DNA from 3 places in the Umboniibacter marinipuniceus genome. Region 1 is predicted to be linked to each of the others. Evidence: predicted binding sites of a transcription regulator. Region 1 holds the regulator's gene; each other region holds the start of a gene.
The links. Region 1 encodes LexA, which represses DNA repair genes until DNA is damaged. Its sites were predicted from a motif close to ACTGTNTNTANANACAGT; they were not measured.

Region 1 (10,760 bases):
GACTTTATGCACTCATTTGGCGTCAATTTGTTGCCTGCCAAATGACCCCAGCTCGCTATAAGAGTACTCGAATTAAAGTTAATGTTTCAGGATATGAACTCTCTCTGAAAGGGCGAATCGTTGAATTTGATGGTTATACCAAGGTATTACCCGCGATGAGCAAAAAGGATGACGATATAGTTCTGCCCGATATGCAAAGCGGTGATGCCCTGGCGTTAGCTGAAGTGGATGCGAAGCAAAATTTCACCAACCCGCCGGCACGCTACTCCGAGGCGAGCTTGGTTCGTGAACTTGAGAAACGCGGCATCGGTCGTCCATCAACGTATGCTGCTATCATTTCTACCATTCAGGACCGCGGTTATGCTCGGGTTGAAAATAGGCGCTTCTACGCGGAAAAAATGGGCGATATCGTTACCGAGCGCCTGTCTGAATCATTCGCTGAATTAATGAACTATAACTTCACTGCCGATATGGAATCACGACTTGATGATGTCGCGCTTGGAAAGCTTGATTGGAAGCAAGTCCTTGATGAGTTCTACGAACAGTTCCAGGGTGAGTTGACTCAAGCGGAGAGCGAAGAGGGCGGAATGCGCGCTAATGAGCCAGTGGCCACTAGCATCGAGTGTCCAACCTGTAGTCGTACCATGCAAATTCGAACCGGCAGTACCGGCGTGTTCTTGGGCTGTTCAGGCTATAACCTGCCACCTAAGGAACGCTGCAAAACTACCATTAACCTGGTCTCGGGTGATGATGTGGTGTCTTCTGATGGTTCTGAAGAGGCCGAGTCGGCCCTTATTCGCAGTAAGCGGCGTTGTAGTATCGATAACGCCACAATGGATAGCTATCTCATTGATGAGGGCCGGAAACTGCATGTTTGTGGCAACAATCCAGATTGTGACGGCTATGAGATTGAAACGGGATCTTTCCGTATCAAGGGCTACGATGGCCCCACCATTGAATGCGACAAGTGTGGCGCCGAAATGCAGCTTAAAACCGGCCGCTTTGGTAAGTATTTTGGCTGCTCTAGCGAGAGCTGTAAAAACACGCGCAAGCTGCTTAAGAATGGCGAAGTGGCACCACCGAAAATGGATCCCGTTCCAATGCCTGAGCTTAAGTGCGACAAGGTTGAGGACTTTTACGTTTTGCGTGATGGAGCGTCCGGCATGTTCCTCGCGGCCAGCGGCTTTCCAAAGAATCGTGAAACTCGTGCGCCGTTACTGAAAGAAATTCTCCCGCATCGTGACGAGATCGATCCGAAATATAATCATTTTTGGTCGGCACCGGTGGTAGATAGCGACGGCGTGCCGGTTACCATTCGCTTTTCTCGTAAAACGAAATCCCACTACGTCCAAAGCGAGGTTAACGGCAAACCGAGTGGCTGGCGCGCTGAGTACGATGACGAGGCGTCACGCTGGGTAGTGAGTGACAAGAAGAAAAAGGCGAAGTAGATGGACTATGCCCAGGCGCAGCGTGAGTTACTTACTCTGCGCCATATTCTTGAGCGAGGAATGTCTCAAGGCAACTTAGGTGAACTTGACTATCAGGCGCTTTGGGCGCGTTTTTTGAATGCGCTCGCCATCCTCTATCAGCTTCCTCGTGCAGCCTTGGACGGGCGTGATAAGATTTCATCCCTGCCATTCGAACTTGGCGCTTTGGTTGTTTTGCAGTATGAAAATAATTCATGGCTGCAAAAACTGCTGAAGGTTGCCCGTTCAACCATCTCAGCTAGCCAGATCATTGGTTCAGACCGCGAAAATCAACCCCTCGATGATTCGGAAATTGAGCGCTCTGTCACGACATTCATCGAGCAGCTTGAACTTCAGATAAATCTCCAATTTGAAGCGTGAAATTGATTTCTTAATGATGTTATAGTGGTTTCTACTACTGCAGTGGCTCGATAAATATAACAGTTAGGGGGTCGTATGGACGACGAAGTATTTGAGTTGGTTGAGTTAAGTTCGGGTACCATCGCCCTTAAGCGTCACGGTGATGATTCAGAGAATGCCGAATGTCTAATCAAGATTGAAATTGGCCCTGAGATCGAAAAGAACTTGAGTGTAGAGCGAATGGAGTTTGTACGAATCATGCTAGAGGCGGGCTTTTCCGAAGCAGCTGATCGTCATCAGAGTCATTATGAAGAGGAATTACCACTTCAGCACTCACAGTTACTGCACTGAACTTCTCATGCCCCGTAAATGAAAAAAGCCCGTTCTAAGAAGACGGGCTTTTTAATGTAAGTGCGCTTAAACTGCTTGAGAATGACTTCCCTAGTGTCGTCTGATTACACCTACGCTAATTCCTTCAATATCAAAATCCTGACAACTCAAGTCTACCTCTATGGGCGAATACTCTTCATTCTCGGCATGGAGGAGTATCTTTGCGGCGCTCAGCTTTTCGTAGCGCTTGACCGTCACTTCATCATCGATTCGCGCAACCACAATATCGCCATTGCGGATATTTTTAGTTTGATGGACGGCGAGGAGGTCACCGTCATGAATGCCGATATCGATCATTGAATCACCCTGAACGTTTAACATGTAGTTGGCTCGTGGGTGGAAAAAGTCCGGTGATACCGGGCAGTGAGATTCTACGTGTTCTATGGCGAGTACTGGGGAGCCTGCTGCGACTTTACCAACGATGGGGAGTTGGTTGTCGTTAGCGGCAGGAACACTGAGCTCGGCGGCCTCAGGATTAACAAGTATGCGTAAACCACGGGAGGTTCCAGCAATCTTTTCAATCGCGCCCTTACGCGCTAGCGCTTTGAGGTGCTCTTCGGCCGCGTTGGCAGATTTAAAGCCCAGCTCAGCCGCAATCTCCGCGCGAGTAGGGGGTAAGCCAGTATCAGCGATATGCTTGGCTAGCACATCAAGTACATCCTGTTGGCGCTTGGTAAGTTTAACCATGGTTTTATGCCTGTTTGTTTATACAGTAATGTAACTATATACAGGTTTTGCTGACGCTGCAACCTTAACAAAAACTTGTTGTTTTACGGGCTGATGAACTTGACGTACTAATAATTCAAACGTATGTTTGAATTATTATTCAGGGAGTATTATGAGTACCACATCACTTCGTATTTTGGACCAGGCGGAACGGCTTTTTGCCGAGCAGGGTTTCAATGAAACATCGCTTAGAGCCATTACCTCCGCAGCTGAAGTAAATATCGCTTCGGTCAATTACCACTTTGGCTCCAAGAAGAATCTGATTCAGGCGGTGTTTAATCGCTATTTGGAAGATTTTTACAGCGGCTACAATGAGCAAATATCGGCACTGGCAGTTGATAGTCAAGCGGTAACACAACGACAAGCCATCGAGGCGGCCATTATTGCCATGTTGGGCAGGGATTTGAACGTTGCCAGGGCCCGACGCTTCATGATGTTGTTACGGCATGCCTATGCACAACAGCAGGGGCACTTACGACGATTCATTCAGGATCACTACAATGATGATTATCGTCGAATGATTCAGCACTTGGCAGGCAAAAAGCTGCAAGATGGAGCGAAGTTAAAGTTCTACTGGCGGCTTCAGTTCTTAATGGGTGCAGCCATGTTTTCCCTCGCTGAGTTCGATACATTGGATGCCATTGCCGATGCTCAGTATCACGAACGAATCTCTACCCATGAGCTTCTCGACTTGTTTATCCCAACTGCTTTAGCTATTTTAAATCCTCAATCAGAGGAGTGCTAAAGCAATGACGGCCATCAATACACCTGGATTCATGGATCAGGCTGAGTGTCTCTACGATCATCAGACGGTTTGCGCCTCAATTGAAGTGCTTGCAGCGAGCTTGAATCACGACTTTGCCGATAAACAACCGGTGGTGCTTGTAGTGATGACGGGTGGCGCAATTGTAGCGGGCCATTTGTTGCCGCAACTGAGCTTTCCGCTTGAGCTTGATTATATTCATGCTACCCGTTACCAGGGAAAGATGACCGGTGAAAAGGTGCGCTGGTTGGTGCAGCCTCAGATTTCGCTGATAGGTCGTGATGTGCTAATTATCGACGATATCCACGATGTGGGGCTAACCCTCGGCGAGATCAATTCCTACTGTATGGAGCGGGGGGCTACCAGTGTGACCTCTGCAGTACTACTCCTTAAGAATCACCCCCGTAAGGCATCGGTACCCTGCGATTATCACGCGCTTGAAGTCGATGATCGCTTTGTGTTCGGTTTTGGTATGGACTACAAAGGTCTATGGCGAAATGCCCCCGGGATTTTTGCGCTGCCTAAAGCCTAGCTATTGTACCTCGTTGCATATTCCCGTCAGCGGTTGAATAGGACTTGACAAGTTTGCCCTCGCAATAAACTATTATACATAGCGCACTTCGGTGGCTAATAATAACTCGAAATAAAAATAATAAGATGAGGCTGTTAAAATGGATGCTCGTGAAATCGGCACTGTAAAGTGGTTCAATAATGCTCGTGGTTTTGGCTTTATTCAGCGTGCTGACGGGGAGGACGTATTCGTTCACTACCGTTCTATTCAAGGCGAAGGCTATAAAACCCTAGACGAAGGTCAACAGGTTGAGTATGACATGGTAACGGGAGATAAGGGCTTGCAAGCTGAGCAGGTTGTACCTGTTTAGACAATTAACTACCCGTTTCGGTGTTTGCTTGAAGAACGAAAAAAACCGTACTCACTATCATGAGTACGGTTTTTTTATAGCAGTGGGATTTGATTGATGGGGCTATTCGCTCTCGGCGACATCATCGGCCAGCGCGGGAAGCAAACTATCCATCAAGGCCTCCCGTTCTTCGTATCGGGTTAATTTCACCACTACACCAAATGCCGGGTGATCAACGTAATATTGAACGCCTGATCGCATTCGTTGGGTTGTGTTTAAACTAAAATGCCGAGTGGACACCCAAGTTTCTGACCCAGCTGGATTGTCGTCAAGGGAGGGTATCATTAGTCCTGACGTGATAGGCGAGTTAGTGTTAAAGCTAAATGGGTCAGTCTCTGCCGTATCCGTAGTAGGCAGTTCAACCTCATTGACGCGGATAGTTCGGGGCGGGATTGATGGCAAGTGCTCAGTGAGTTCATCGTCGCTAAGTGCCAATTTAAAGGTGCTCATCCAGAGATCTATGCCGGCATGAACATAGCGCTGCTGACGATCGAGTTGAATGGTACCCTCTAGCTCGAAGTGCTCGCCGAGTTGTCTTCCACCCAGAACTACTATTGGCTCACCGTTTGAGGCCGGGGGAATATACTGGTGCCACGCAGAGTGATGGAGCACTCTATAACGATTGGCTGTCAGTCGTGAATCAGAAAGCTCGTAGAGATCTTCGTCAAGGGGGACATACTCGGCGAAGTGTTGAACCAGTTGAGTAATTTCGTTGAGGTCAATTTGCCACTGCGGTAGGGAGGCTTCCGGTTCCCATAGTTCATTCATGCTTTGGCGATCATCGCTTGCTGAATTGGTTGCCGCGGTGTTCAAGTTAGCTTCAGTGCTTAAGATGTTATTCTGTTGCCATAGTTCGTGTAGTTGATTTACCCAGTCACGAAGCGGTGGCGCTACGGCTAACAGGTCGCTCGGTGACGGTTCAGCTGAGCTCACATCGGACAGTATCAACTGGTCTGGCGCGAGCGGGTTCGTGTCAGAACTGTCATTGACCGCTAGGTCGATCTCAGTCCCCGTGCCTGTTGGTGTCGTTGCCAACGGTGAGCTATTGACTGCTAGCTCGTTGTTGGGCTTGATTGCGTATGCGCTCTCTAGCTCATCAGCCAGTAATTGTTGAGTGACGGCGGCTGCGGGTTGAAGATGTATTGCGTTAAGGGGGTAACTTAACGGCGGTGTTTCTGGCCAGCGTTCACTGTTTATGTCTGCCTGATTTCCTTGGGTGAAGACGAGCAATTCCACCCGATACCAGTTCTCTGATCCATGACTAGGTAGACTCAGGATTGCAGTGCTTAAGAGCGCTAGGCAACGAAGTTTTACTCGCATATTTATGAGGCCTGTGTTGTTTTACTTAGATGGTCGATGAGATCGTTTACCCACACCAAACGTTGTTCTCGATCCTCCAATGGTAACCCGAAGCGGAGCTCGTTGGCACCTTGTAGACTGAAAATTCGTGACTGCTGTTGGACTAACTGAACAATTTGCAGTGGTTGTATCGTAGTAGCGTCGGCAAAGACAATTTTACCACCCGTTGCGGAGCATACGAGCTTCTTAATCCCAATAGTTTGACAGCGCTGACGTACTTCGTTGACGTCGAAGAGGCGCTTAGTGGGTTGTGGTAAAAGTCCAAAACGGTCAATGAGCTCAATCTGCAAGGCACGGAGCTCGGCGGGGGTCTTGGTGTTACTGATTCGTTTATACAGTACTAAACGCTCGTTGACATCGCCTACATAATCATCGGGGATGAGTGCTGGTATCTGCAGGTCGACCTCGCCAGTAGTTTGGAGCCCTTCAAAGCCAGAGGGGCTTCGTCCAGCTTTGATGTCGGCGACGGCTTGTTCCAGCATATCAATATAAAGGCTGAAGCCAACCGAGTGTATCTGGCCGCTCTGTTGATCGCCTAGTAGTTCACCCGCGCCGCGAATCTCTAAGTCGTGGGTCGCTAGCGTAAATCCTGCCCCGAGTTCACCGGTATTCGCAATGGCATCAAGGCGCTTTTTAGCGTCTTTCTTCAGGCCTTTATAGGGCGGTGTTAGCAAGTAGGCATAGGCCTGGTGATGTGAACGGCCAACTCGCCCTCGCAGCTGATGGAGTTGAGCGATACCAAACTTATCGGCTCGGTGAATAATGATTGTGTTGGCATTGGGGATATCGATGCCCGTTTCAATGATCGTAGTACACACGAAGACGTTAGTACGACGGTGATAGAAATCGGACATTACGCGTTCTAGCTCGCGTTCACGCATTTGACCATGGCCAATACCTATTCGCGCCTCAGGAACCAATGCTTTGATTTCTTCGGCGGTGCGCTCGATGGTGGTGACTTCATTGTGCAGGAAGTAAACCTGACCACCGCGAAGAATCTCCCTTAAGATAGCTTCCTTGATCAGATTGTCATCATTTTCTCGGACGAAGGTATTGATCTTCAAGCGCTTGGCTGGGGGCGTGGCGATAATCGATAAATCGCGCATACCGTTCATGGCAAGATTCAAGGTTCGGGGAATGGGCGTGGCGGTCATTGTTAAGATATCGACCTCCGCGCGCAGCGACTTAATGCGCTCCTTTTGACGGACGCCGAAGCGATGTTCTTCGTCAATAATCAACAGGCCCAAATCGTCAAACTTTAGCGATGATTGCAACAGTTTATGGGTGCCAATCAAGATATCGATCTTACCTTCGGCGAGGGACTCGCTGATTTCCTTAATAGCCTTGTCACTCTTAAAGCGAGAGATAACCTCAATACGAACTGGCCAATCTTTGAAACGATCAATGAAGTTATCGTAATGTTGTTGGGCGAGCAGGGTTGTTGGAACTAAAATCGACACCTGTTTGCCAGCGTGAACGGCGACGAAGGCGGCTCGCATAGCGACTTCTGTCTTTCCGAAGCCTACGTCACCGCAGACTAATCGGTCCATGGCACGGGGGGCCATCATGTCGGCCACTACGGCGTTGATCGTTTTTTCTTGGTCAGGTGTTTCCTCGAACGGGAACGACGCGGCAAACTGTCCCAGTGCAGGGCCAGGATCTGGAAACGCAAAGCCTTTCTTTGCTTCTCGGCGGGCGTAGATATCCAGCAATTCAGCCGCCGCATCACGCGCCTTTTCAGCGGCTTTTTGCTTGGCATTATTCCACGTTTCACTCCCCAGGCGATGCAGGGGTGCTGAATCAGGGTCTGAGCCAGAATATCGGCTGAGTACATGGAGGCTGGCGACCGAAAAGTAGAGCGTGGCATCGCCGGCATATTCCAGCGCAACCAATTCAATAACTTCGCCATCGATGGTCAGGTTCTCTAGGCCGCGATAGCGGCCAATTCCGTGCTCGATATGTACTACTGGATCGCCAACTTCAAGCTGACTAAGGTCGCGGATAATTAGGCTGTCATCGCTTACCGCTTCGTTACGACGCCGAGTTTGGCGAACCTGAAGGCCATAGAGCTCGGCATCCGTAAAAACTTGAACTCCGGCCGGGGTGATTGTGCCCTCATAAAAGGGTGAAGCGAGGAGGTAGCAGCTTGCGGTGCTCTGATCGGCAATGTCGTCCCAGTGTTCCACTAACTCAACCGCTATGGCAGCTTTACGAAGTTGCTCGTCCAGCAGTTCTCGGCGACCTAAGGAATCAACACTTATTACCACAGGCTTGCGCTGCTTGCTCAAGTGTTGTTTGAGGATCTCAAGCGGTTGCTCACGGCGTCCGTCAATGGATACGCCTAGATCGCGAATAGGGTTCCGTTCATCGATGGCCAATTGATATCGTGCAAAGGCCTTAATTCTGGCCATGCTCTGGTCCACGGGATGAAAGGCCAAATGGGGCGCGAGAATAGGACGCTGTGTATCGCCGCGGAACTGCTCGTAACGACTGCTTATATCCCGCCAATGACGATCCAAGGCGCTGCTAATGTCGCCAACTAAGCAGAGGTGACTATCGGTAGGGCAGTAGTCCAGAATAGAAGTGGTTTCATCGAAGAATAGGCTTAGAAAATATTCAATGCCCGGTGTTGTTAAGCCATTGATAATGTCTTGATACATAGGCACGGCGTTAAAATCCACGTCGAACTGCTCATGCCAGGCTTCCTCGAAGGCAAGCCGATGATTACGATCTGTAGGCACTTCTTGTGCCGGGAGTAATTCTATGAACTCCACCGCGCGAGTAGTGCGCTGACTGTCGACATCAAAAAACTTGAGTGTTTCTATTTCGTCGTCGAACAAGTCAATACGAACCGGTTCGCTTGTACCCATTGGAAAAATATCTATAAGGCTGCCGCGTACGGCATACTGGCCGTGATCTCTCACAATCTCAACGTTCTGATAGCCACTTCGTCCTAGTTTGGTGCGGAGTTGTGCTACATCGAGCAGCTGCCCCTTTTCCAGTTTGAGAGCACGAAGCTCAACGTAGTCGCAGGGCGGAAGGCGATTGCTCAGCGTGGCAGCGGGAATGATCAGTACGCCCCGTTGCAAGCGCGGGAGCTCATTCATTGCCTTCAAGCGGTCAGAAATAATGTCCTGGTGTGGCGAAAACTGATCGTAAGGAAGTGTTTCCCACTCTGGAAAGTTAATGACCGAGTATTGGTCTCTGGCTAAATAGCTCAGTTCATCGCTCAGTTGCAGAGCCATTGACGCGTTGGCGCAAATGACGACTAATAATTTCTGCTGTGTGCACTGCCATTCATGCAAGGAAAGGGCGATGCCAACACCGTGTAAATCAGGCCATTTGGATATTCGCGCTGGAGAGTTAGCGAACGGCAAACTAGGGGGCATAGTAGAGTTTCCTGACAATTTGGTAGTAACAGACCATAGCGAGTTTATCACTTTTACAAACTAAGCATAAGTCAAATAAATGGCTATATTGTTGAATGAAACTGGCGTGCAAGCGCATAATTAGCGGCAGATTACTCCACACACTAATTAACCAAAAAGGTGTCCCCATGACGCAGAATCGTCCTGTACCAAGTGATTACTTTCAAGATTGGAAAGCGCGCGAAGCGCTAGCCGAGGGCATGATCCCTCTCGTTGGTAAAATGTATCGCGAAAACAATGTCTCTTGTTACATTTACGGCCGAGCGCTAGTGAATAAGTCAGTGATTGATATCATGAAGGCGCATCGCTTTGTTCGCCAGATTGAGCATAACGAGCTGTCTGAGTTCGACACCTTTCCAATTATCAGTATGTTGGCGAAGCTTGATCTAAGCTATTCACACATTGATGTAGGTCGTCTAGCTGTTGGTTTCATGAATGATGAGTCAGGTGCCACGCTTGAAGAATACGTTCAGTCACACCTTGATGACAGCCTGAACTCCACCAAGAAGCCCATTGATGATTCGCGCGATGTTGTCCTTTATGGTTTCGGTCGTATTGGTCGCCTTATGGCTCGTTTGCTCATCGAAAAGACTGGCGGCGGCGATGTACTTCGTCTTAAAGCGGTTGTTGTTCGACCAGGTGGCGAAGGTGATTTGATTAAACGCGCTTCACTATTGCGCCGCGATTCTGTTCACGGTGGCTTTAAAGGTACGATACGCGTTGACGAAGAAAATAATCGCCTGATTTGTAACGGCAACCCCATTCAGTTCATTTACGCGAATGCACCCGATGATATCGACTACAACTCCTACGGTATCGATAACGCGATTCTTGTTGATAACACCGGCAAGTGGCGTGATGAGGCGGGTCTGGGATTACACCTTAAGAGTAAGGGTATCTCTCAGGTGCTATTGACTGCGCCGGGTAAGGGTGACATCAAGAATATCGTTTATGGCATCAATCACGAGGCAATTCAGCCTTCGGATAAAATCGTTTCCGCGGCTTCCTGTACCACCAACGCCATTACTCCGGTTCTGAGTGTCATGATGGATGAGTACGGTGTTGAGAATGGTCATGTTGAGACGGTTCATGCATTCACTAACGATCAGAACTTGATCGATAACTTCCACAGTGCTGAACGTCGTGGTCGCGCAGCGCCATTGAATATGGTTCTGACTGAAACAGGTGCGGCAAAGGCGGTTGCTAAAGCTCTACCTTCACTGGCTGGCAAGTTGACCGGTAATGCAATTCGCGTACCCACGCCAAACGTTTCCATGGCTATTCTTAATCTAACGTTGGAAAAAGAAACCACCAAGGAAGAGTTGAACGAATTCATGCGTCGTATCTC
Region 2 (10,760 bases), on a different contig from region 1:
GAGAGGAAGCTGCTTGTAAGAGCTAATCTCGTTGCGAACAAAATCGGTAATCACCTCTTCGTGAGTTGGGCCTAAACAGAATTCACGACCGTGACGATCTTTCAGGCGCGCAAGCTCTGGGCCGTACTGCTCCCAGCGGCCTGACTCTTCCCAGAGTTCGGCGGGTTGGACCACTGGCATAAGCATTTCCATTGCCCCAGCTTTAGTCATTTCGTCACGTACCACATGCTCAACTTTTCGCAGTACACGAATCCCCGTGGGCGTCCAGTTGTAGAGCCCGCTTGCCAGGCGACGAATGAGACCTGCTCGAAGCATGAGTTGGTGGCTGATTACCTCGGCATCGGCCGGCGTTTCTTTTAGCGTTGATAGGAGGAACTGACTGGCGCGCATGAATAAATCTCTCGCTGGTTCGCAGTGGGTTTTGATTCGTAAATCCGATTAGCCGCTATTGTAGGTAAAAAGCGGAAAAAATGCATGGATTAATGTTATCGGAACTGCTTCTCTATGATATAGTTCTCGACCCGTGTGGTAGTCGTGAAATTTCACTGTGCTGTCGCTAACCCCCTGCGGTTTATAATCGGTTTGCTCTGGCCCAAAAAGTGCTTGAGTCAAAAGTCGCCGTTCGCCATGAACTGGCGCCTGTTTTCGTCCTGTTTGAGCTCAACCAGCCCCTAGCGGAAATAGAACGTATGACGGTTATACTTAGCCTGTCACCCTTTTAGTTATCAGGCGATTCCTGCATTGGTAGGATTCGCCATCCATGAGTTGGGAATGTCGTAATGCGAACAATATACTGCGGTGAGCTCCGCAAAGAACATGTAGGCCAAGAAGTTACTCTGTGCGGCTGGGTAGATAGCCGTCGAGATCATGGCGGTGTTATTTTTATCGACCTTCGCGATCGTGATGGTATCGCTCAGGTCGTTATTGACCCGGACGCGGGCGAGCATTTCGCTACAGCCGACAAGGTTCGTGCCGAATACGTCTTGAAAGTGACTGGTAAAGTCCGCGCTCGTGACACGGGGCTGATTAATAGCAATATGGCTACTGGTGAAATCGAAGTGTACGGCTATCAAGTCGAGATTCTTAATGCCTCGGCGCCTGTCCCATTTCAGCTAGATGGCTACACCAATGTTGGTGAAGATGTTCGTCTGAAATATCGTTACTTAGATTTACGTCGCCCTGAGATTGCACGCAACCTCCAGCTTCGCTCTAAGGTAACCACGGATATTCGCAACTACCTCGATGACGAAGGCTTCCTTGACATCGAAACGCCAATTCTAACTCGCGCTACCCCAGAAGGTGCTCGTGACTATTTGGTGCCGTCTAGAACCCACGAAGGTAAGTTCTTCGCTTTGCCACAGTCGCCACAATTGTTTAAGCAGTTGTTGATGGTGTCGGGAATGGACCGTTATTACCAAATCGCCAAGTGTTTCCGCGATGAAGATTTGCGTGCCGATCGTCAGCCTGAATTCACTCAAATTGATATTGAAACCTCGTTCTTGGACGAAGAACAGATCATGTCGATCACCGAGGGAATGATTAAAGGTTTGTTTAAGAAGCACCTCAATGTTGAGTTGGGTGAGTTCCCGCGGATGCCATTTGCTGAAGCAATGGATAAGTACGGTTCAGACAAGCCCGATCTTCGTATTCCACTACAATTAGTGGAAATTAAAGACATTATGGCGAACGTTGACTTCAAGGTCTTTTCCGGGCCTGCGAATGACCCTAAAGGTCGCGTAACGGCGCTGAAATTGCCGAATGGTAATAGTCTTCTTACGCGTAAGCAGATTGATGATTACACCAAGTTTGTCTCAATCTACGGAGCACGCGGTCTTGCCTATATCAAGGTGAATGATGTGAATGATTTGGAGACTGGCCTGCAGTCACCAATCGTAAAGTTCTTAGATCTTGAAACACGCCAGGCTATCCTTGAGCGCGTTGACGCTCAGACCGGTGATTTAATCTTCTTTGGGTCGGATACGTCGAAGGTCGTGTCGGAAGCATTGGGGGCACTTCGTTGTAAGTTGGGCGAAGACCTCAATTTATATACTTGTCAGTGGGCGCCAATGTGGGTTGTTGATTTCCCAATGTTTGAGGAAACTGAACACGGTCTTACCGCTTTACACCATCCATTCACTGCGCCGGCATGCACGCCTGAAGAGCTTATGGCGAACCCCGAAACTGCCCTGTCTCGCGCTTACGATATGGTTCTTAATGGGTGTGAGTTGGGTGGCGGTTCTATTCGTATTCATGATCAGACTATGCAAGCAGCGGTATTTAAGTTGTTGGGTATTTCCGATGACGAACAGCGCGAGAAGTTTGGCTTCTTACTTGACGCACTGCAGTATGGTGCGCCTCCACACGGTGGCCTCGCCTTCGGTCTAGATCGTATCATTATGCTGATGACAGACTCGTCATCGATCCGTGATGTGATTGCATTCCCGAAAACTCAGACAGCTGCGTGTGTGATGACCGATGCGCCTGGAGCGGTTGATAACGACCAGCTCAAAGAGTTAAGTATTCGTCTTCGTCTAGCTGGGTCTGAATAACGGGAGTGAAATTTGGCCGGTCATAGTAAGTGGGCGAATATTCGCCACCGCAAGGCAGCGCAAGATGCCAAGCGGGGAAAGGTATTTACTAAACTGATTCGTGAGTTAGTGGTTGCGGCTCGCTCCGGTGGGCCCATCCCTGATGATAATCCTCGTCTTCGTGCCGCAGTGGATAAAGCGCTCGGTGCGAATATGAAACGCGATACCATCGATAAAGCCATTGCGCGCGGAGCGGGTAACGCCGAGGGCGATAATTACGATGAAATACGCTACGAGGGCTACGCCCCTGGTGGGGTAGCGGTGCTGGTTGAGACGATGACCGATAATCGCAATCGAACTGTGGCTGAGGTCAGGCATTGTTTTTCCAAGCGAGGAGGTAGTTTAGGAACCGACGGTTCGGTGGCTTATCTCTTTTCGCGTCAAGGCAAGATCTGGGTAGCTAGCACTGACGAAGATTCCGTCATGGAGTTGGCCATAGAGCATGGTGCAGAAGACGTTCAACTCGTTGATGACGCAATTGAAGTTAGCTGTGATTGGACGGATATTCATGCGGTGCGTGAGGGGCTAGTATCGGCGGGCTTAACGGTTGATTCAGCTGACGTTGAAATGGTCCCCGCTACGCAGGTGGCGCTTGACCCTGAAGCCGCGGAGAAGGTGCTGGCACTCATTGACGCGCTTGAAGATCTTGATGATGTGCAGAATGTCTATAGTAATGCGGATTTTAGTCAGCTCGCGGATAGCTAGTAAGCAGTACCCATATAACTCACTGAAAAGGTCGGCCTAGAGGTCGACCTTTTTTTTGTCTGTGGTACACTTCAAATAACAATAAAAGCTGGATAAATAAACAGGTATGTCAATTATCTTGGGTATAGACCCTGGGTCGCGTAAAACAGGCTTTGGTATTGTCAGGTTGGATGGCCGAAAGCCTGTATACGTTAGTAGTGGAGTGGTTAAGCTACCTACTGACGCACCACTTGCCGAGCGCCTAAATATCCTGTTTGAATCCCTTGTAACCGTGATGTCAGAGTACCAGCCTAACGAAGTGGCCGTCGAAGATATTTTTATGAGCAAGAACGCTATGTCGGCGCTCAAGTTGGGGCATGCACGCGGCGCCATTATGGTGGCGGCAGGGCAGCAAAGCTTGCCGGTCTTCGAGTACGAGGCGCGCAAAGTTAAGCAAGTTGTGGCGGGTAGCGGTAACGCCGACAAGCTTAGTGTTCAGCATATGGTTGCAAGGCAACTCAACTTGCCGGGGCGGCCTCAGGAAGATGCGGCTGATGCGCTGGCGGTTGCGCTCTGTCATATCCATTTTAATACGGGTGTTGTGGCATCCACTGGTGCGGGACGATTTAGTCGTGGCCGGCTTCGAAATTAGGGGTAATAGATGATTGCATTAATTCGCGGAGAACTCGTCTTAAAGTCAGCGCCTAGCTTGGTGGTGGAAGCGGGCGGTTTAGGTTATGAGGTTGAAGTACCCATGACCACCTTCTATGAACTACCAGAGCTAGGAAGTCAGGTGCAGCTATTTTGCCACTTTGTCGTGCGCGAAGATGCGCAGTTGCTGTTTGGCTTTCATGACGTTAAATCGCGCGATTTTTTCCGGACGCTGATCAAGGTCAACGGAGTGGGACCAAAGATGGCCATTGCTATGATGTCGACCTTGAGCACCGATGAACTCATTCAAAGTGTTAACGAAAATCAAATTGCCCGACTTGTGAAAATTCCGGGTGTGGGTAAGAAGACCGCTGAAAGGCTGATTATTGAACTGCGCGATAAACTGGCTGCCTTTGCTTCCACTGATGGCGGGGCGAAGAAACTTGGCTCGAGTGCGGCGCAGAGTGTGTCCGGTGACACCATGATTGAAGAGGCCGAAGGCGCGCTGATCGCTTTGGGCTACAAGAAGTCGGATGCTGAAAAGATGGTATCGGCGGCATGGAAGCTGAGTGAGTTTAGCCGTAGTCAGGATCTGATTCGCGCGGCATTGAAAACACTGAGTAAGTGAGGTTGTTATGATTGAAGTGGATCGATTCGTAGCGCCAGAGGCTACGCCCAGTGAAAAACTCAATGAACAGGGGATTCGCCCAAGCCGACTCCATGATTATATTGGTCAGCACGCCGTGCGGGATCAAATGTCGATATTTATGCAGGCGGCAAGCGCTCGCGGGGAGTGTCTGGATCATACGCTTATCTTCGGGCCTCCCGGCTTAGGTAAGACAACTCTGGCAATGATCATTGCCGCTGAGATGAATGGAACGTTGCATTCAACGTCCGGGCCGGTGCTTGAGAAGCCTGGAGACCTCGCTGCCATCATGACGAACCTCGAGGCCGGTGACGTATTGTTCATTGATGAAATTCACCGTCTCGGACCTGTCGTGGAAGAGATTCTCTACCCTGCGATGGAAGATTTTCAGTTGGATATCATGATTGGCGAAGGGCCGGCCGCACGCTCCATCAAGCTAGACCTGCCTAAATTTACCCTAGTGGGGGCAACCACTCGAGCAGGCTTGCTGACCTCGCCGCTACGCGATCGTTTTGGCATTGTGCAGCGATTGGAGTTTTATTCAGAGGATGAACTTCAGGAAATCGTAAGTCGAGCAGCGGGCATCTTTGAACTGCCCATCGACGATTCGGGCGCCAATGAGATCGCTAAGCGCTCTCGCGGTACGCCACGTATCGCTAATCGGCTGTTGCGGCGTGTTCGTGATTTCGCCGAAGTGAGACACCAGGGCGTTGCAACGAAGGCTGCCGCGGAGGATGCATTGGATACCCTTAAGGTGGACCAAGCAGGCTTTGACACAATGGACAGGCGGTTACTGTTAGCTCTGATTGATAAGTTTGATGGCGGGCCGGTAGGGGTTGATAGCCTTGCCGCTGCCATTAGTGAGGAACGCGACACCATTGAGGATGTCATTGAACCTTACTTAATTCAGCAGGGTTATATAACACGTACCCCAAGAGGTCGAATTGCGACCCGTTTGGCATATCAACATTTCGGCAAGCCTTGGTTGGGTACAAATGGCTAGTACAAGCTCTGAATTTCGTATATATATCGAAGATACCGACGCGGGTGGTATTGTTTACTACGTCAATTATCTCAAATTCATGGAGCGAGCGAGAACGGAATTCATGCGCTCACTCGGCTTCAATAAAACGGCTATATGGGACGAGAGTATGTTTGTTGTTCATCGTGTTGAGGTGGACTACAAAGCGCCGGCTCGCCTTGATGACACCATTGTTGTGACTGCTCGTCCTATTGAAATAGGGCGGGTGACAGTGGTCTTCGAGCAAACGGTAACCCGTGCTGGCGAACTATTGTGCTCGGGCATAGTCAAAGTAGCTTCAGTTCATGGTCAAACTATGAAGCCAACACGTCTCAATGGCGAGTTGTACAAACGATTAAAAGAAGAGGTTAAATAGTGGAATCAGATATGTCCTTTTTGGGGCTCATTGGCGGCGCAAGTTTTCTAGTGCAGATGGTTATGCTTACCTTGGTCGCGGCCTCGGTAGCGTCGTGGGTGCTTATTTATCAGCGCTGGAGTTACTTCAAAGCGTTGGCTGAAAGTGACGAAAACTTTGAGGAGCGATTCTGGTCAGGCGATGATCTCGGGAAGATCTACGCGAGTATTACCTCAGACAAGTCGAGCGTGCCCGTTGGTATGGAGGCCATCTTTGTGGCTGGTTTTAAGGAATTCGCGCGACTACGAGCTGATGCCACCCGAATTGACGATATTAGTAATGGCGTTAGCCGAGCAATGCGTATTGCGCGCAATCGCGAAGAGGATAGGCTTGAAACCCAGCTGCCGTTTTTAGCAAGTGTGGCGTCAACAAGTCCCTATGTTGGTTTATTTGGAACGGTCTGGGGGATTATGAACTCGTTTCGAGGCCTATCGGATTCAAGTCAGGCAACCCTGGCGGCGGTGGCTCCGGGCATCTCTGAGGCACTGATTGCAACGGCGATGGGGTTATTTGCTGCCATTCCCGCAGTCATGGCCTACAACCGTTATGCTGCAAAGATGGAACGACATATCAATCGTCACGATACCTTTGCTGAAGAGTTCTCAAGTTTACTTCATCGTCAGCTGTTGGCCTCAAGAAAGCAGGCGGAGCAGCGCTAATGGCTCGCCGTCGTCGCTTAGTAGCAGAAATCAATGTGGTCCCCTACATTGATGTCATGCTTGTTCTGCTTATTATTTTCATGGTGACAGCTCCGTTAGCGATGCAAGAAATTATGGTTGATTTGCCAGAAGCTGATGCCCAGTTATCCGAGCCTGCGAACGAGGATGAAGTATTGATTTTGGTTGTCTTAGCAGACGGTCGCTACCAAATTAATATCGGTGAGCAGGATCGCGATATCACCGCTGAAGCATTGCGTGAACAAGTGAGTAAAGTCATTCGTGCCAATCCAACCATTCGTGTGATGGTTCAAGGCGATGAAGCGGTTGCCTACGGAGCAGTAATTGAGGCAATGGCTGCTTTAGAAGCGGCAGGTGCAACCAGCGTTGGGCTGATGACGGAACCGCGTAGTTAACATGTTGGGAAGAGCGAGTGATCGTTGGGCGAGCGTGGTCTTTGCAGTGGTTTTGCACGCACTTGTTGCCTTTGTGTTAATTTGGGGTTGGAGTCACACCACTGATTATCAAATCTCGAAACCTATTCGGCAGATCACGGCAACCCTCGTAGAAACGCCTCAGCCACAGGCTGCACCCGAACGTGCCGTGCAGCCGAGGCCACAACCCACTCGCCCGCCAGCTCGTCAGGAATCGCGCCCTGAGCCTAGTGCGGTCACACCGTCGGTAATCGAAACCCCTACGGAGCAGTCCGAGGCGCCGCCAGTTCAAGAACAACCCCGGACTCAGCCCGAGCCAGCCCGGCGTCAGCCTATCGTTGATGAGTTATCCTTCGATAGCTTACTAGAGCAGGAAGACGAAGTTCGGCAGGCTGACAATGAGACCGCCGTAGAAATGTCGCAAATCCAGGTAATGGATGCGAAGTTCCAAGCACAAGTGGGGGCCAAATGGTCGCGCCCGCCTAGTGCCCGCAATGGCATGGAAGTACTTGTCCGAATTCAATTTCTGCCTAATGGCGAAGTGCTCTCTGTAACCGTTTCCCAGTCTAGCGGTGATAGCGCATTTGACCGCTCTGCGGTGAGTGCAATAGAGCGCGGTGCACCCTATCGTTTCCTGATGGATTATGGGGCACCATTTTTTAATAAAAACTACCGAAACAAATTGGCGTTATTTAGGCCGGAGGATTTAAAATGAAGTTAAGCCGAGTGCTGGCATTTATCGTGGTGCTTGTGAGCTCCCAGGCCGCGGCAAATTCCGATCTTATTGTCGAGATTACCCGCGGCTTGGATGATCCTACTCGTGTAGCTGTTGCTCCCTTTGGTTGGAGTGGTAGTTATGCGCTATCGGAAGACGTAGCCCAGGTTGTAAGTGACGATCTGGTCAGAACAGGTGAGTTTTCACCGGTTAGTCGTGCTGACATGTTGGCCTACCCAGCGCTTCCGCAAGAGGTGAATATCCCGGATTGGCGAAAACTCCGGGCTCAATATCTTGTTATCGGTAATATGTCTCCGCGCGGTGATCGTGTGGCGCTGGAATTTGCGTTGTACGATGTTACAGCGGGACGTTTAGTGCTCACAGGGGAAATAGACCGTTTACGCAGTGACCTGAGGGATATGGGGCACGAGCTAGCTAACCGTGTTTACGAGCAGCTAACAGGTTTCCCGGGTATCTTCCGAACCAAGCTTGCCTATATTCGCGCCGAACGAGATAGCTTGGGTGATCATATCTATCGCCTGGTGGTGGCGGACCAAGATGGTCATCGCGAGCGAACGGTTATGCGCTCACGGGATCCTATTATGTCGCCTGCGTGGTCGCCTGACGGCAGCGAGTTGGCATTTGTGTCGTTCGATGGAGGTCGTCCGGGTGTGTATCGTCAGAACCTTCTAACCGGAGCGCTCACACAGCTCACCAACTATGTTGGCTTGAATAGCGCACCCGCTTGGTCACCAGATGGTACTAAGCTAGCGATGGTGCTCTCAAAGGATGGCGATCCCGAGATATATTTACTCGATGTGGCCACTAAACGACTCGATAGAGTGACCCACCACTACGCAATTGACACTGAACCTGCGTGGATCGACAGCAATTCTTTGATCTTTACCTCAAATCGAGGTGGGCGACCGCAAATATACAAGATTTTACTTGATTCAGGGCGCTTAGAGCGCTTAACCTTTACGGGAGATTACAATGCCCGCGGGCGTATCTCACCGGATGGGAAGTATCTGGTGATGGTGCACCGAGAAAACGGTGTGTTTAAGATCGCGGCGCAAGATTTGGCAACGCGTAGGGTTCATGTATTAACTGAGACATCTTTAGATGAATCGCCTACGATTGCACCAAATGGACGAGTTGTGATGTATGCAACTCGCGATGGTGATAAGGGGATCTTATCGGCTGTAGCAATTGATGGCGGTGTACGCGTTAAGTTGCCTGCAGCGGTTGGTGATATCCGCGAGCCGGCATGGTCGCCGGTATTACAAAACTAAAAATTTAATTTGGTCTAATATACAGTTAGTGCTAACTAACCAAACAGGGGTGAAAAAATGGCTATTAAATCTTTGACGAAACTTTCTGGTGTGATGTTTGCTGTCGCGTTGGCAGTGGGTTGTACTCCAGCTCAGGATGATCAAGCGGCAGCCGATGCAGCGGCAGCGCAGCAGCAGCAAGTAGTAGAGAAGACTCCAGAGCAGATTGCTGCCGAGGAACGTCAGGCGCAAATTGACTCAGCTAAAATGGATGTGATGAATTTTGGCGATACAGTTTTCTTCGACTTCGATGATGCAGAACTTAAGTCTGAATCAGTTGATACGCTTAACGCTTGGGCAAACTACTTGAAAGTAAGTGGCGAGAAGGCAGTGATTCAAGGACACACTGATGAGCGTGGTACTCGCGAGTACAACATCTCATTGGGCGAGCGTCGTGCTAACGCAGTAATCGGTTACTTGACTAGCCAGGGTGTCGAAGCAGCTCAACTTGAAGCAGTTTCATACGGCGAAGAGTCTCCAGCTATTGATGGTTCTAATGACTACGCGTGGAGCAAGAACCGCCGCGCAGTACTTGAACTATAAGAAGTAGGTAGTTTATGAACGCAACACGTTTGCGCTCATTGGTGATTGGGGTTGGTGCTATCGCACTAACCCCTTTTGCGTATGGGCAGATACCAATTGATGAGTCGGTAGGTGTAGTTCCTATTGAGGAACCAGCTGAAGAAGCTGCCACGGCATCGTCTGAAGTGAATGGTCAGTTTTATATTCAGATGCAACGCCTTCAAAACGAAGTGCAAATGCTCCGCGGGCTAATCGAAGAGCAGAGCGAAGAGATTCGTCGTTTAGAGCAGCAGCGTTTCGATGACTTTATGGGCGTTGATCAGCGTTTAGCCGCGTTAGAAACGGGAGCTGTTGGTAGTGCCACGGTGGATGGTAGCTCACAAGCTACTGAAACGGCTTCAGCAGCGGCAACGAGTACCACGGTTGTAGCAACTGGCGGTAGCTCCATTGATGAGGCTAAAGCGGCTTACGATACGGCGTACGGTCTTCTTCGTCAGCGTGACTTTGCTGGTGCTAAGGCTCGTTTTTCGGACTTTTTGTCGGCGTTCCCCGAGTCTGATTTAGCGGCCAATGCCTATTACTGGCTAGGTGAAATAGCCTTGGCTGATAGAGAGTTAGAGGTTGCTAGAGAGCGTTTTAATTCAGTGGTCAATTTCTTTCCTGATCATCGAAAGGCGCAGGATGCTTTGTATAAGCTTGGAACCGTTTATTACATGCTAGAGCAGTATGAAGAATCGAGAGCGTTTTATACGCGTGCAGCCGAAGGTACTGGACAAGCTGCGACGTTAGCGCAACGTGCACTCGAGCAGAATTTTTAGTCTAAGCTTAGCGAATAGGTAAGCCTAATTGGTGGCATGAAACAGACGTAAGTAGTTGTCTGTAGACGATTTTTTCTGGTTTTTGCTGCAAAACACTTGCCTTTATTTTTGTAGCGGTTATTATACGCGCCGCTTGGGTCGTTAGCTCAGTTGGTAGAGCAGTTGGCTTTTAACCAATTGGTCGATGGTTCGAATCCATCACGACCCACCACCTAGCACTTTTAGAAAAACCGCGCGTTGTCGCCGGGTCGTTAGCTCAGTTGGTAGAGCAGTTGGCTT
Region 3 (10,760 bases), 190 kb from region 1:
CGAGTTCACGAACGCGTTGCCGGGCCATTGGATCGCCTGTTACGAGTAGACGATTCGCCCGCGCATCGGCGGTTACATTCGCTATTTTTACCCCAGCGTTACTTTCATCACCCAATAGCGCTGATTGCACTAGGTCCGCCATGGTTTGGGCATTAGCATGGGTTAAGCTAATCACTTCTGAGCTATCTAAAACGCTTCGGTCAAAGGCTTCAATTAAATCGCGAATTCGCGCCGCATTCGCCGCTGAATCCGTTATCACAATGGAATTACTGGGGTCATAAGCTGCGAGGTGAGCTTCAGGAGGAACCATAGGGCGTAAAACGGGTAATAATTGCGTGGCTGAAACGTTATTAACCTTGATGACCTGCGTAACTAAACGTGCCGATTGGGCGTCGGCACTAGAGCTATTTGATAGCTGAATACTCGACATGCGGGTCTCAGCTTTCGGCAAGATTCGCACTACTCCATTGTTTTCAACTGCTACGAAGTTATGGACCTCAAGAACTGACAGAAACAGCTCATAGAGCGCATCCGAGTCCAGCGGTTGCTCGGAGACTACCATTACTCGACCATTCACCAATGGATCAACAATAATGGTCTTACCCGTGACATCAGCAACAAAACTGATGACCTCTTTAAGATCGGTGTCTCTGAAGTTAACCGTTAATTCTTGCTCTTGAGCAACAATCAAGCTGGGAGCTAACAATAATCCCGCTACGCAACCTTGAAATTGGCGTTTAAAACGCATGTATCCTCTCCTAATGGAGCTCTAGTTATTATTGTGCAAGCAAAGAGCTCAGTAATTCTTGGGTAAAAGCTACCTGACGCTGGTTTCCATTACGCGAGATGGTCAGATCTAATCGGTCGGCCGATTCCAGCGCTGTTTCAATAGCCGCCATGGAGGCCATCTCACTCAGTGGTTCCCCATTTATAGCAATAACCATGTCACCAGTTTGAAGTTCAAACAATTCGAACAAACCGGTATTACGTCCCGGCGCGAGCATGAGACCTGCTAGTGACCGCCCATCGAAGCTAGGTGTTATTTGTACGAACTCATCGAGCTTAGCCATGGCTTCTGCCTCATTAAGGCCGGCATTATTAATAGGTTCTGACAATTGACTGAGGCTTGGCTCACTTAGCTTCACGTCAATACCGCTGAACTCTTCATCATCTAGGCTTATCTTTTCGCGCACGCCGTTGTTACTTACAACAACTGTTTTGTCATAGATTTCATCAATTACCACCGTTCCCGCTACCGGTAGTGTGTCATTAATTTTATAGGCTCGTTGAGTACCATTAACATTTAAGATTGCGCCGCTGAGTTCAGGGTTTGAACTCGCGATCACAGCACTCAAAGTAACCTGCAAACTCGACTCACGTAGCGCGTCTAGGTTGGTACGCATTTCGGTTTGAGAATCGTTGTTATCGTCAATTTGTACGTTGCTATTGGCCTCGTCGTCAAAAATATCTATCTTCGACGCGCTACTCCGCTGGGAGGATGAACTTGGCGTATTAACAATAACGACTGACTGTGTATTAAATTCGTCCGCAGGTGTTGCTAACAACCAAAACACATTGGCTAGCCGCCAACATAGCCATATCAGCGCTAGCAGGGTTAACAGCAACATGATGTACCGTTTATTTATTATATTCGCAGTGTTCACCGGATCCCTTTGTCAGCAAAGCTTCATCATGCTGTAACTTACACATCAATTGTTACAACTTTGCGAGCTAATAATTGCCGAGTAAGCTTAAGTACTACTTAGTTTGGGCAAGGTTCATTAATGTTAGTATTAGTGCTTTAGGCGCGAACACCATTGCCATTGACCAAGCCCTGTTATCTTATCCCTTATAGTCTTAGCAATGAAAGTTAGATCATTGCCTTTGCAACTTATTCTAATTTATAGGGCTACCCCCTTACATGCAAGTAATTCAGAGGTTTTGAGGCATTTGAAACGCAGACTTACAAAGCTGTTCACCTATAAGTACAAGTACTTGCAGTCACCTATGAGACCCGATAAACTAGCAACAAAAATGAAAAGCGTTCAATGTTGAGCGTTTCGTTTTTACAATAAATATAATAATACAATGAGAGCCCCTATGACCGAGAACCAAGGTATCGATACGCCTAAGCGTCCGCGAGGACCTAACCTGCGCAAGCGTGAGCGAACCCGTAACAAGCTTATCGACGCAGCCGTCACACTATTACTCAGCAAACCTGCCGATGAAATCACAATTCAAGAGATTACTGTTACGGCCGAAGTGGCACTTGGTACCTTCTATAATTACTTCATTAGCAAAACCGCCATGATGAATGCCGTTGCCGATAAATTAATTGGCGATGCGGTATCTCGAGTGATTGTTGATATTGATGAAGTAAACGTAAGCGAGCCAAGCGCACGTTTGCGCATTGGCTTTGATTTGTTACGTGATCATATTACGAATGACCCAAACCTAGGCTTTTTAATGCTCGAAGCCGGTCTACCGCTACACAATTTTATTGCGGGGGTTGAAGTCCTGATAGACCGAACTATCGGCGAGCTTCACTTGGACGCCGCGCAGTCTAACTTAGTGAGTGGCGCAGCAGCCAACCTTTTAATTAAGCATTATACAGGCCATTTAAAAGGCTCTTCAGCGGAAATGCTGATCAGCGTGGTATCAACACTTAGCCGCCGCGTAGCCGTAGCATCCTAAGTTCACAACGCGCTGCTCTAATACCATAGTGCACTATCCTAACACCATAGTGCACTAGCGCTTTGCTTCAGGCATTAGCGCACTATTTATCAGTGCACTATTTATCAGATCGCCCCGCAATTTGAAATCACTGAGCTTCAAGTGTCATCTCAATGTGTGGAATACCATCTTCAAGATACTCATCCGAACTCTGAGCGAAACCAAGTTTTCCATACATACCAGCAAGGTGTGACTGAGCGCCTATTTTGATGGGCTGGTTACCAAAGAGCGTTCGAGCTTGAAGAATAGATCTATCCATTAATTCATAACTAAAGCCGTTGCCTCTGGCAGCGGGCGCTACCACGACACGACCTATTGATATAGCACCAGGGTAGCTAATGCCAGCATCAATTAAGCGTGTGTAAGCAACAACCTCATCGTCATCAACGGCGTAAAAGTGCCAGACATCCGGATCAATGCCATCTATGTCAGGAAATGCACAGTCCTGCTCTACAACGAAGACGTCCTGACGTAGTTTCAGAATCTGATACATATGCTTTGCGCTAAGTCCTGCAAACGATTGGCAATGCCACTCCACTGACCGCTCCTATTCTTTCTGAAGATTTCAACTAGCCACACTGCCTAGTGAAAAATTTAATTGCTGAGTATTTAGTTGAAAAACTATCCCGTAGGGTTTGCTAACGCTAGAATAGCGCTATGAATCTACTTTTACTATTCCCAAGCGATCTTAGCGGCAACAATATTGCTCGTATTTCAGATCATCGCCTGCAACATATTTTATCCGTTCACCGCGCGAACGTGGGTGATTCTATACGAGTAGGAATGGTCAATGGCCTCATAGGTAGTGGCTCCATTGAAAAGTTAGATGAGCAGTCGGCGGAAATTCACTTTAAGCTGGATACACCTCCCCCGCCTAAAAAGCCCCTGCGTATCATTTTGGCACTGCCGCGCCCGAAGATGCTCAAGCGAATTTTACAAACCATTACCACTATGGGAGTTGAAGAGCTCTACCTCATCAATAGCTACCGCGTTGAGAAGAGCTTTTGGCAGACACCAATCCTTTCTGAGTTGGGCCTACTTGAACAACTTACGCTAGGCTTAGAGCAAGCACGAGACACCCAACTACCCAAAATTGAACTGAGAAAGCGATTCAAGCCATTCGTTGAAGATGAGTTACCCTCACTCATTGAACACAGCTACCCGTTAGTAGCCCATCCGGGCGTAGCAACACCTATCCCCCACGCTCTAAACAAGCCCTGTACACTCGCTGTAGGACCTGAAGGAGGCTTTATCCCGTATGAAATAGCCAAACTCGAAGAAATCGGTTTTCACTGCGGTCATATGGGAGCAAATATTCTTCGTGTTGAAACCGCTATCCCGGCACTCATTGCCTCACTCTATAGCTGGTAGAATTGGCCGACAATTATTCCACGCTTGGTAATGCCCAGGCCGTGAATTCAGCTGATGCTAGCAACCTAAATAGCCAGCCTCGGGCGAGCTTCACTGTTCTTACTTCACTGTTCTAACCTCATCGTTCCGGCGTCGGTGATCTGCACCACGCCTCTTAGTCTCGCTCCTCATCTCATCTCATCTCATCTCATCTCATCTCATCTCATCTCATCTCATCTCATCTCATCTCATCTCATCTCATCTCATCTCATCTCATCTCATCTCAACACAGCGGCCAAACTCAAATTCAGCACGTGAAAACTTCCAGCCTAGGTTCAGCTCCTCACGCAATGCGTGCATAAAAAATTTGCAATCTTAAATTTATACTGTATAAATAAACATACTGTATATAAAAACAGTTAACGGAGAGTAAGCATGAAAGCAGAACTTAAGGACATTATCGACTCTAGGCATGACATCTGGTGCGTAAAGAACCAAAGCGCTCCGTTAACACTCAAGGCTGTCGATACTCAATACCGACCACTCAATGATCAGCTAGAACAAGGCGGCTGGCCCATGTCCGTTGCTACAGAGCTATTATGCTCTCACCACGGCGGTGGTGAATTAAGCTTTCTACTCCCTGCGATTGCTAAACTTAGCCAGACTGAGAAATGGGTCGCATTCATTGCCCCTCCCTTTACCCCTTATGGCCCCGCACTTGAAGCTGCCGGTGTTGATAGCAGTCGAATCCTTATGATTCATCCACGTAATAGCAAAGAGTTACTATGGGCCACAGAACAAGCCTTGAAAGCCGGCACCTGTAGTGCGGTAATCTCTTGGTTTGGCAGTCATGACATCGCAACGAAGGACCTACGCCGCATCCAACATGCCGCTAAAAGTAGTGACTGTTTGCATATTCAGTACCGTGACAGCCGTTTTGCCGCTCAGCCATCACCGGCGAAACTACGCCTCAGCCTAACGCCTAATGATGGCCAGCTATCACTTCAAGTATTGAAGCAAACTGGAACATGGGCAGGACAGCAAATTGAGCTACCTATAGACGAAGAGATTCGAGATCAGCAATGCAATGTCATTCAACTTGAAGTACCAAAGAGTAATCGTAAAGAACACCTCGCTATGCCAGTTCACACTGACCCTGCTCAGCGTCAAATTGTATGGCAGTAAACAATGCTTTGGCTGTGTATTCATCTCCCCTTACTACCTGTAGAGATTTACGCGCATTGCGCCAAAGCACCACTGGCAGTATCTGAAAACCATCGCATCAAATACTGTAATGCCCTGGCATCAGCTCAGGGCATTAGTCCTGGTCAATCTTTAATTACTGCATGGGCGCTTCTCTCGGAATTAGAAATTGAAGATCGGGATCATCAGAAGGAATTATTGCGCCTGCAGCTACTAGCTGATTTCTGCCGTGAATTTACCCCACACATCAGTATTCCCTCAAGTGACCGGTTGTTACTCGATTTAACGGGCTGCCTAAACGTCCATGGTGGCTGGCCAAAACTGAAGGAAAAGATTAGTAACAGCCATCTACTCGCCACTCACCACATGCAGTTTGGCCTGGCCAATACTCCGGAAGCCGCTATATTGCTTAGCCACAATTTAAATTTTGAGAGCGAAGTAGTTATTAGCAATGACAGTATTGACCTCGCTAAGATCCAGCACCTTATCAATGAACAGCCTATTGCACAGCTTAACTGTGAGCCAAAGATCATTCAGCGATTGGCTAATTTGGGATTACGAACCCTAGGTGAGGTTAAGCAACTCCCTTCTCATGCGCTAGGCCACCGACAAAGCCATTTCTTTATGGATTACCTTAGCCGTCTATATGGCCTAAAAGGAGATGTCCGGCAACCACATGTTACCCCTCCTCAGTTTCACGAGGAGAGCTTCAGCCTACAGTCCGTTAGTAATCTAAGTGAAATACAGCCTGCATTTGAATTGCAGCTAGAAAAATTACAACGATTTTTACGCCAACATCAACAGCATTGTATCGAGCTGCGTTGGCAGCTACGTAATGAACAGCGCTACTTACATCGCCTTCACGTTGGTGTAGAAGCCTGTAGGAATAACGTAGCCTCTATGCTGAAACTAACCCAGTTACAAAGTGAAAAGCAGCCAATCAAACGGGCGATCAATCAAGTGGCGCTTGAATCTATCCATCGGCCGTTAAGCTTAGAGATTGGTGATGATCTATTCCCTGAGTCTTTAGCAAAGCCATTAGATCGAAAACTAGTGGAAAGCCTTGAAGCAAGACTAGGTAAGGACCGAATCAGCTACCTAAAAAGTCCGGCCAGTCATCGCCCAGATGATCTCGGACAACCTAAGCAGGAGGCGTTGAGCATAGCTAAGCGGCCAACATGGTTATTCAAATCTCCTAAACTTATTCTCCAACGCGGCAAACAGATGGTTTTTGAAGGCCAGGTATTAAGCTTACTTCAAGGACCTGAGCGCATTGACACTCAGTGGTGGAGCTCACGCTGCCAGCGAGACTATTACATCGCTAAAAGTGATCGAGGGTTACGTTACTGGGTCTATAAAGACCTTGCTAACCGCAGATGGTTTGTTCAAGGTATTTTCGCGTAGTCAGCCATGCAGTATGCCGAGTTATTTTGCCGTAGTAATTTTAGTTTCTTACACAGTGCATCACACCCTGAAGAACTGGTAGATCAAGCCGATGACCTGGGCTACGACGCCATCGCTATCACAGATGAATGCTCACTAGCCGGGGTGGTAAAGGCCCATGTTGCGGCCGCTAAGCGAGACATAGATTTAGTCATAGGCAGCTATTTCAAAATTGGCGACCATCACAACCCTATAGCCGAGCTTATCCTACTGGCCCCCAACCGTGATGCCTATGGACAAATTTCGGCACTGATCACCAAGGCAAGAAGAAGGTCTGAAAAGGGGCATTATCAGTTAACGTTAGAAGACCTCAATAACGGTCTGAAGTCTTGCTTAGCCATATGGTTTGTCAGCTCTGTTAAGCAGCAATGCTATCGGCTTGCACCGTTACTCATCAAAGCATTCCCTAAAGGCGTCTGGTTGGGCATCCAATATCACTTAGACGCGCAGTTCATTGCTCATTATAAGCAATGCCTGAGCCTTGCTACTGAATACCACCTCATGATGACCTGTGTTGGTAATATTCGTATGCACCACCGTGATAGACAACCGCTATTAGACGTCTTAACGGCTATTCGCCAGAACACCACTTTGACAGAGCTAGGCCTACATGCCAGCAAAAACCGAGAGTGCGCTTTACAGAACCTACAGCAAATTCATCGCCGCTTTCCAGAGGCACTGATTAAGGAATCCATCCACATTGCCCAGCAATGTCACTTTTCTTTGGATGAACTGCGTTATAACTACCCTGCTGAATTGGTTCCTAGTAATAAAACACCCAGCGAGTGGCTAAGCGAGTTGGTACACGATGGCTGCAAAAAGCGTTGGCCAGAAGGCGCTAACGACCAAGTAACAAAGCAAATCAAATATGAGCTTAACGTTATTAGGGAGCTCAAATATGAACATTATTTCCTCACAGTTCATGACATTGTTCAATTTGCTAGAAGCCAACATATCCTATGCCAAGGGCGTGGTTCGGCCGCTAATTCTGCCGTTTGCTACGCGCTCTTCATTACTGAGGTGGATCCTGCACAGTCGAATCTACTTTTTGAACGATTTATCTCAAAAGAACGAAATGAACCCCCTGATATCGACGTTGACTTCGAACATCACCGCCGCGAAGAGGTTATTCAGTATATCTATAAGAAGTACGGTCGCGACCGAGCCGCGTTAGCAGCAACCGTTATCACGTATCGGCCGCGTAGTGCTATCAGAGATGTTGGTAAAGCTATTGGCCTAGATGCGGTTGTAGTAAATAAGCTAGCAAAGAGTCTAGCGTGGTGGGATCGCTCTGGTGATCTAGAAACCAGACTAGGCGAAGCAAATTTATCGACCCGCTCTCCCATCACTAAGCACTACGCCTTTCTCATTAAGGAAATTTTGGGCATGCCGCGACATTTATCTCAGCATGTTGGCGGCTTTATTGTCACGGATGCGCCAGTCTATTCACTAGTACCCATTGAAAACGCTGCAATGGAGGGCCGAACTATTATTCAATGGGATAAAGATGATATTGAAGCGCTAGGTCTGCTAAAGATCGACGTACTTGCCCTAGGGATGTTAAGCGCTATCCAAAAGTCTCTCGCGGCCATTAACGTCTATAGCGCTACCCCAGTGACACTGGCAAGCATTCCTGCTGACTGCCCGAAGACTTATGGCATGCTCAGCAGAGGCGATAGCATTGGTGTCTTCCAGGTTGAGTCTCGCGCTCAAATGAACATGCTGCCTCGCCTGCAGCCTAACTGCTTTTACGATTTAGTCATTGAAGTAGCCCTGGTACGACCAGGCCCCATTCAAGGCGATATGGTTCACCCCTATCTACGAAGACGCCAAGGCTTAGAGCAGGTTGATTACGCCAATGAAGCGGTCCAAGCTGTTCTGGAAAGAACCCTTGGGGTACCAATATTTCAGGAGCAAGTGATCAAGCTGGCTATGGTGGCAGCAGGCTTTAGTGGCGGCCAAGCCGATCAACTGCGGCGAGCAATGGCTAACTGGCGGCGTAATGGAGAGCTGGCTCAATTCAAGGAGCCCGTTATTACAGGAATGTTAGAGCGCGGACATAGTCTTGATTTTGCTGAACGTTTGTTTCGACAAATGGAAGGCTTTGGTGACTATGGTTTTCCCGAATCTCATGCTGCTAGCTTTGCCCTACTCGTTTATATTTCGGCATGGCTAAAATGTCACTACCCAGCTGCGTTCTATTGTGGTTTGTTAAACAGCCAACCGATGGGTTTTTATAGTCCATCACAGCTCCTGCAGGATGCCAAACGCCATGGCGTAGATATCCTACCCATTGATATCAACCATAGTCACTGGGACTATCAACTTGAGGTGCTATCGGAAGCTAGTCCCTTACGCGCTTCACAGGGTAGTCCGCAAATAAGCACTGACAGTGCTGCTACGATTACAACTCAATCACCGTCACTTAGAGTTGGGTTTCGTCAGATAAAGGGCTTCTCGAAGCCTTCCGCGGATGAAATTACCAGTCGCCGGTTGAAGCAGCTGATTAGCGGGGCGAACGACGCTAAAAAGCGCTGTAAAATTGCCTCCGATCAACTTGAGAAATTGATTGCTGCCGGAGCCTTTAATCAACTGGATGGCAACAAACATCTTAGCCATTGGTTAGTTCAAGGGGTCTCTGAAGCAGTTCTCACTCATGACAACATTGAACGGACTAAGGTTAGCCTAGCGGAACCCTCACCATGGGACCAACTAGCAGATGACTACCAACATACTGGAATTACCCTGAATCAACACCCGTTATGGCTACTACAGGAAACCAACCCGATTAATCAGTGTACCAACGCACAGGATTGTTTTTCACTTCATCAAGGTAGATGGGTGCAGATTGCTGGCATCGTTAGCTGTCGGCAAAGACCTAGCACAGCCTCCGGCCTAGTGTTTTTAACACTCGAAGATCACACAGGTAATCATAATGTTATTGTCGAAAAAGCGGTACAAGAGCGCTGCCGAAAGGCACTGCTTGCTGGTCAATTACTACATATTAAAGGGGTGATTGAGCGAGTTGATCCGCCCAAGCTCCAAGCCCACGGTGAGACTTCAACGCTTATTCATATCAAGGCAGGACATATTGAGGACATTAGTCACTTATTGAACTCAGAGCACCAATCTAGAGATTTTCACTGAGTTTCAAGCGTAATATGAGCAGCACTAACCACAGCGGAATTACTATTTGGCGAAGAAGGTTAATCTGGGGCAAAAGCTTCATCGCTACACTCTGCAAGCGTAGCCGTCATCTCAATAATGACGGCACGCTATGAGCGAGTACTTAAAGCTGGATTGCCTTCACCTCTATAAATTCATGCATCGCTTCACGCCCCCACTCCCTACCATTGCCAGATTGCTTGTAGCCACCAAACGGCGCCAGAAAGTTATACTCCCCGCCATTCACATAAACCTGACCAGCACGAAGCTTCCGAGCAATAGCTAAGCCGGCGTCTTTAGACCCCGCCCAAACTGCGGAACTCAGGCCATACGGAGTATCGTTCGCAACGGTGATTGCTTCCGCCAAATTTTGGTAAGGCAGGATACAGGTTACAGGACCGAATATCTCTTCGCGAGCAATACGCATCTGGTTGTTAACCTGAGAGAAAACCGTTGGCGAAACGTAATAACCCTGCGAGAAACCTGCTGGCCGCTCAACACCACCGCTTACCAGTTCGGCGCCTTCGTCGATGCCTATCTGAATGTAATTCAACACCGTATTACGCTGTTGCGCAGAACTCATTGGGCCGAGGAATGCCTCTTCGTCACCCGGTTCGCCAACTTTCAGACCTTCAACATACGCTTTCGCCACTGCATTCGCTTCGGCGAGACGATAAGCAGGAACCAACAGGCGCGTTAACGCTGTGCAAGTCTGACCACTGTTGAACATTACGTCACCCATGGCGTACTCAACCGCCGTCGCAAACTCCTCCGCGCTAAGGTCCTCGGTAATAATCATGGGTGACTTACCACCAAGCTCTTGGCAAACTCGTTTTACTGATGGGGCAGCCAGCTCCGCAATGCGA

Region 2: ruvC (crossover junction endodeoxyribonuclease RuvC) is a predicted target of LexA. The motif match lies at 3,381-3,398, and genes of this name have one in related genera.
Region 3: imuA (translesion DNA synthesis-associated protein ImuA) is a predicted target of LexA. The motif match lies at 4,486-4,503, and genes of this name have one in related genera.

Annotation. Positions count from the first base shown of each region.
Region 1 is NZ_REFJ01000002.1:199,146-209,905, forward strand. Features, by position in the region: gene topA (type I DNA topoisomerase) at 1-1,448, shown strand, start outside; gene DFR27_RS04635 (hypothetical protein) at 1,449-1,847, shown strand; gene DFR27_RS04640 (hypothetical protein) at 1,923-2,177, shown strand; gene lexA (transcriptional repressor LexA) at 2,268-2,903, opposite strand; gene DFR27_RS04650 (TetR/AcrR family transcriptional regulator) at 3,055-3,687, shown strand; gene DFR27_RS04655 (hypoxanthine-guanine phosphoribosyltransferase) at 3,692-4,237, shown strand; gene DFR27_RS04660 (cold-shock protein) at 4,377-4,586, shown strand; gene DFR27_RS04665 (CsiV family protein) at 4,689-5,945, opposite strand; gene mfd (transcription-repair coupling factor) at 5,948-9,373, opposite strand; gene DFR27_RS04675 (glyceraldehyde-3-phosphate dehydrogenase) at 9,541-10,760, shown strand, end outside.
Region 2 is NZ_REFJ01000004.1:22,935-33,694, reverse strand. Features, by position in the region: gene DFR27_RS08420 (proline--tRNA ligase) at 1-390, opposite strand, end outside; gene aspS (aspartate--tRNA ligase) at 780-2,549, shown strand; gene DFR27_RS08410 (YebC/PmpR family DNA-binding transcriptional regulator) at 2,562-3,293, shown strand; gene ruvC (crossover junction endodeoxyribonuclease RuvC) at 3,400-3,924, shown strand; gene ruvA (Holliday junction branch migration protein RuvA) at 3,934-4,551, shown strand; gene ruvB (Holliday junction branch migration DNA helicase RuvB) at 4,559-5,572, shown strand; gene ybgC (tol-pal system-associated acyl-CoA thioesterase) at 5,565-5,966, shown strand; gene tolQ (protein TolQ) at 5,978-6,664, shown strand; gene tolR (protein TolR) at 6,664-7,077, shown strand; gene DFR27_RS08375 (TonB family protein) at 7,079-7,810, shown strand; gene tolB (Tol-Pal system beta propeller repeat protein TolB) at 7,807-9,102, shown strand; gene DFR27_RS08365 (OmpA family protein) at 9,160-9,684, shown strand; gene DFR27_RS08360 (tetratricopeptide repeat protein) at 9,699-10,481, shown strand; tRNA gene DFR27_RS08355 (tRNA-Lys) at 10,617-10,692, shown strand; tRNA gene DFR27_RS08350 (tRNA-Lys) at 10,727-10,760, shown strand, end outside.
Region 3 is NZ_REFJ01000002.1:393,250-404,009, forward strand. Features, by position in the region: gene gspD (type II secretion system secretin GspD) at 1-748, opposite strand, end outside; gene gspC (type II secretion system protein GspC) at 777-1,628, opposite strand; gene DFR27_RS05675 (TetR/AcrR family transcriptional regulator) at 2,101-2,694, shown strand; gene DFR27_RS05680 (GNAT family N-acetyltransferase) at 2,822-3,271, opposite strand; gene DFR27_RS05685 (16S rRNA (uracil(1498)-N(3))-methyltransferase) at 3,391-4,104, shown strand; gene imuA (translesion DNA synthesis-associated protein ImuA) at 4,519-5,268, shown strand; gene DFR27_RS05695 (Y-family DNA polymerase) at 5,272-6,690, shown strand; gene DFR27_RS05700 (error-prone DNA polymerase) at 6,697-9,876, shown strand; gene DFR27_RS05705 (aldehyde dehydrogenase family protein) at 10,019-10,760, opposite strand, start outside.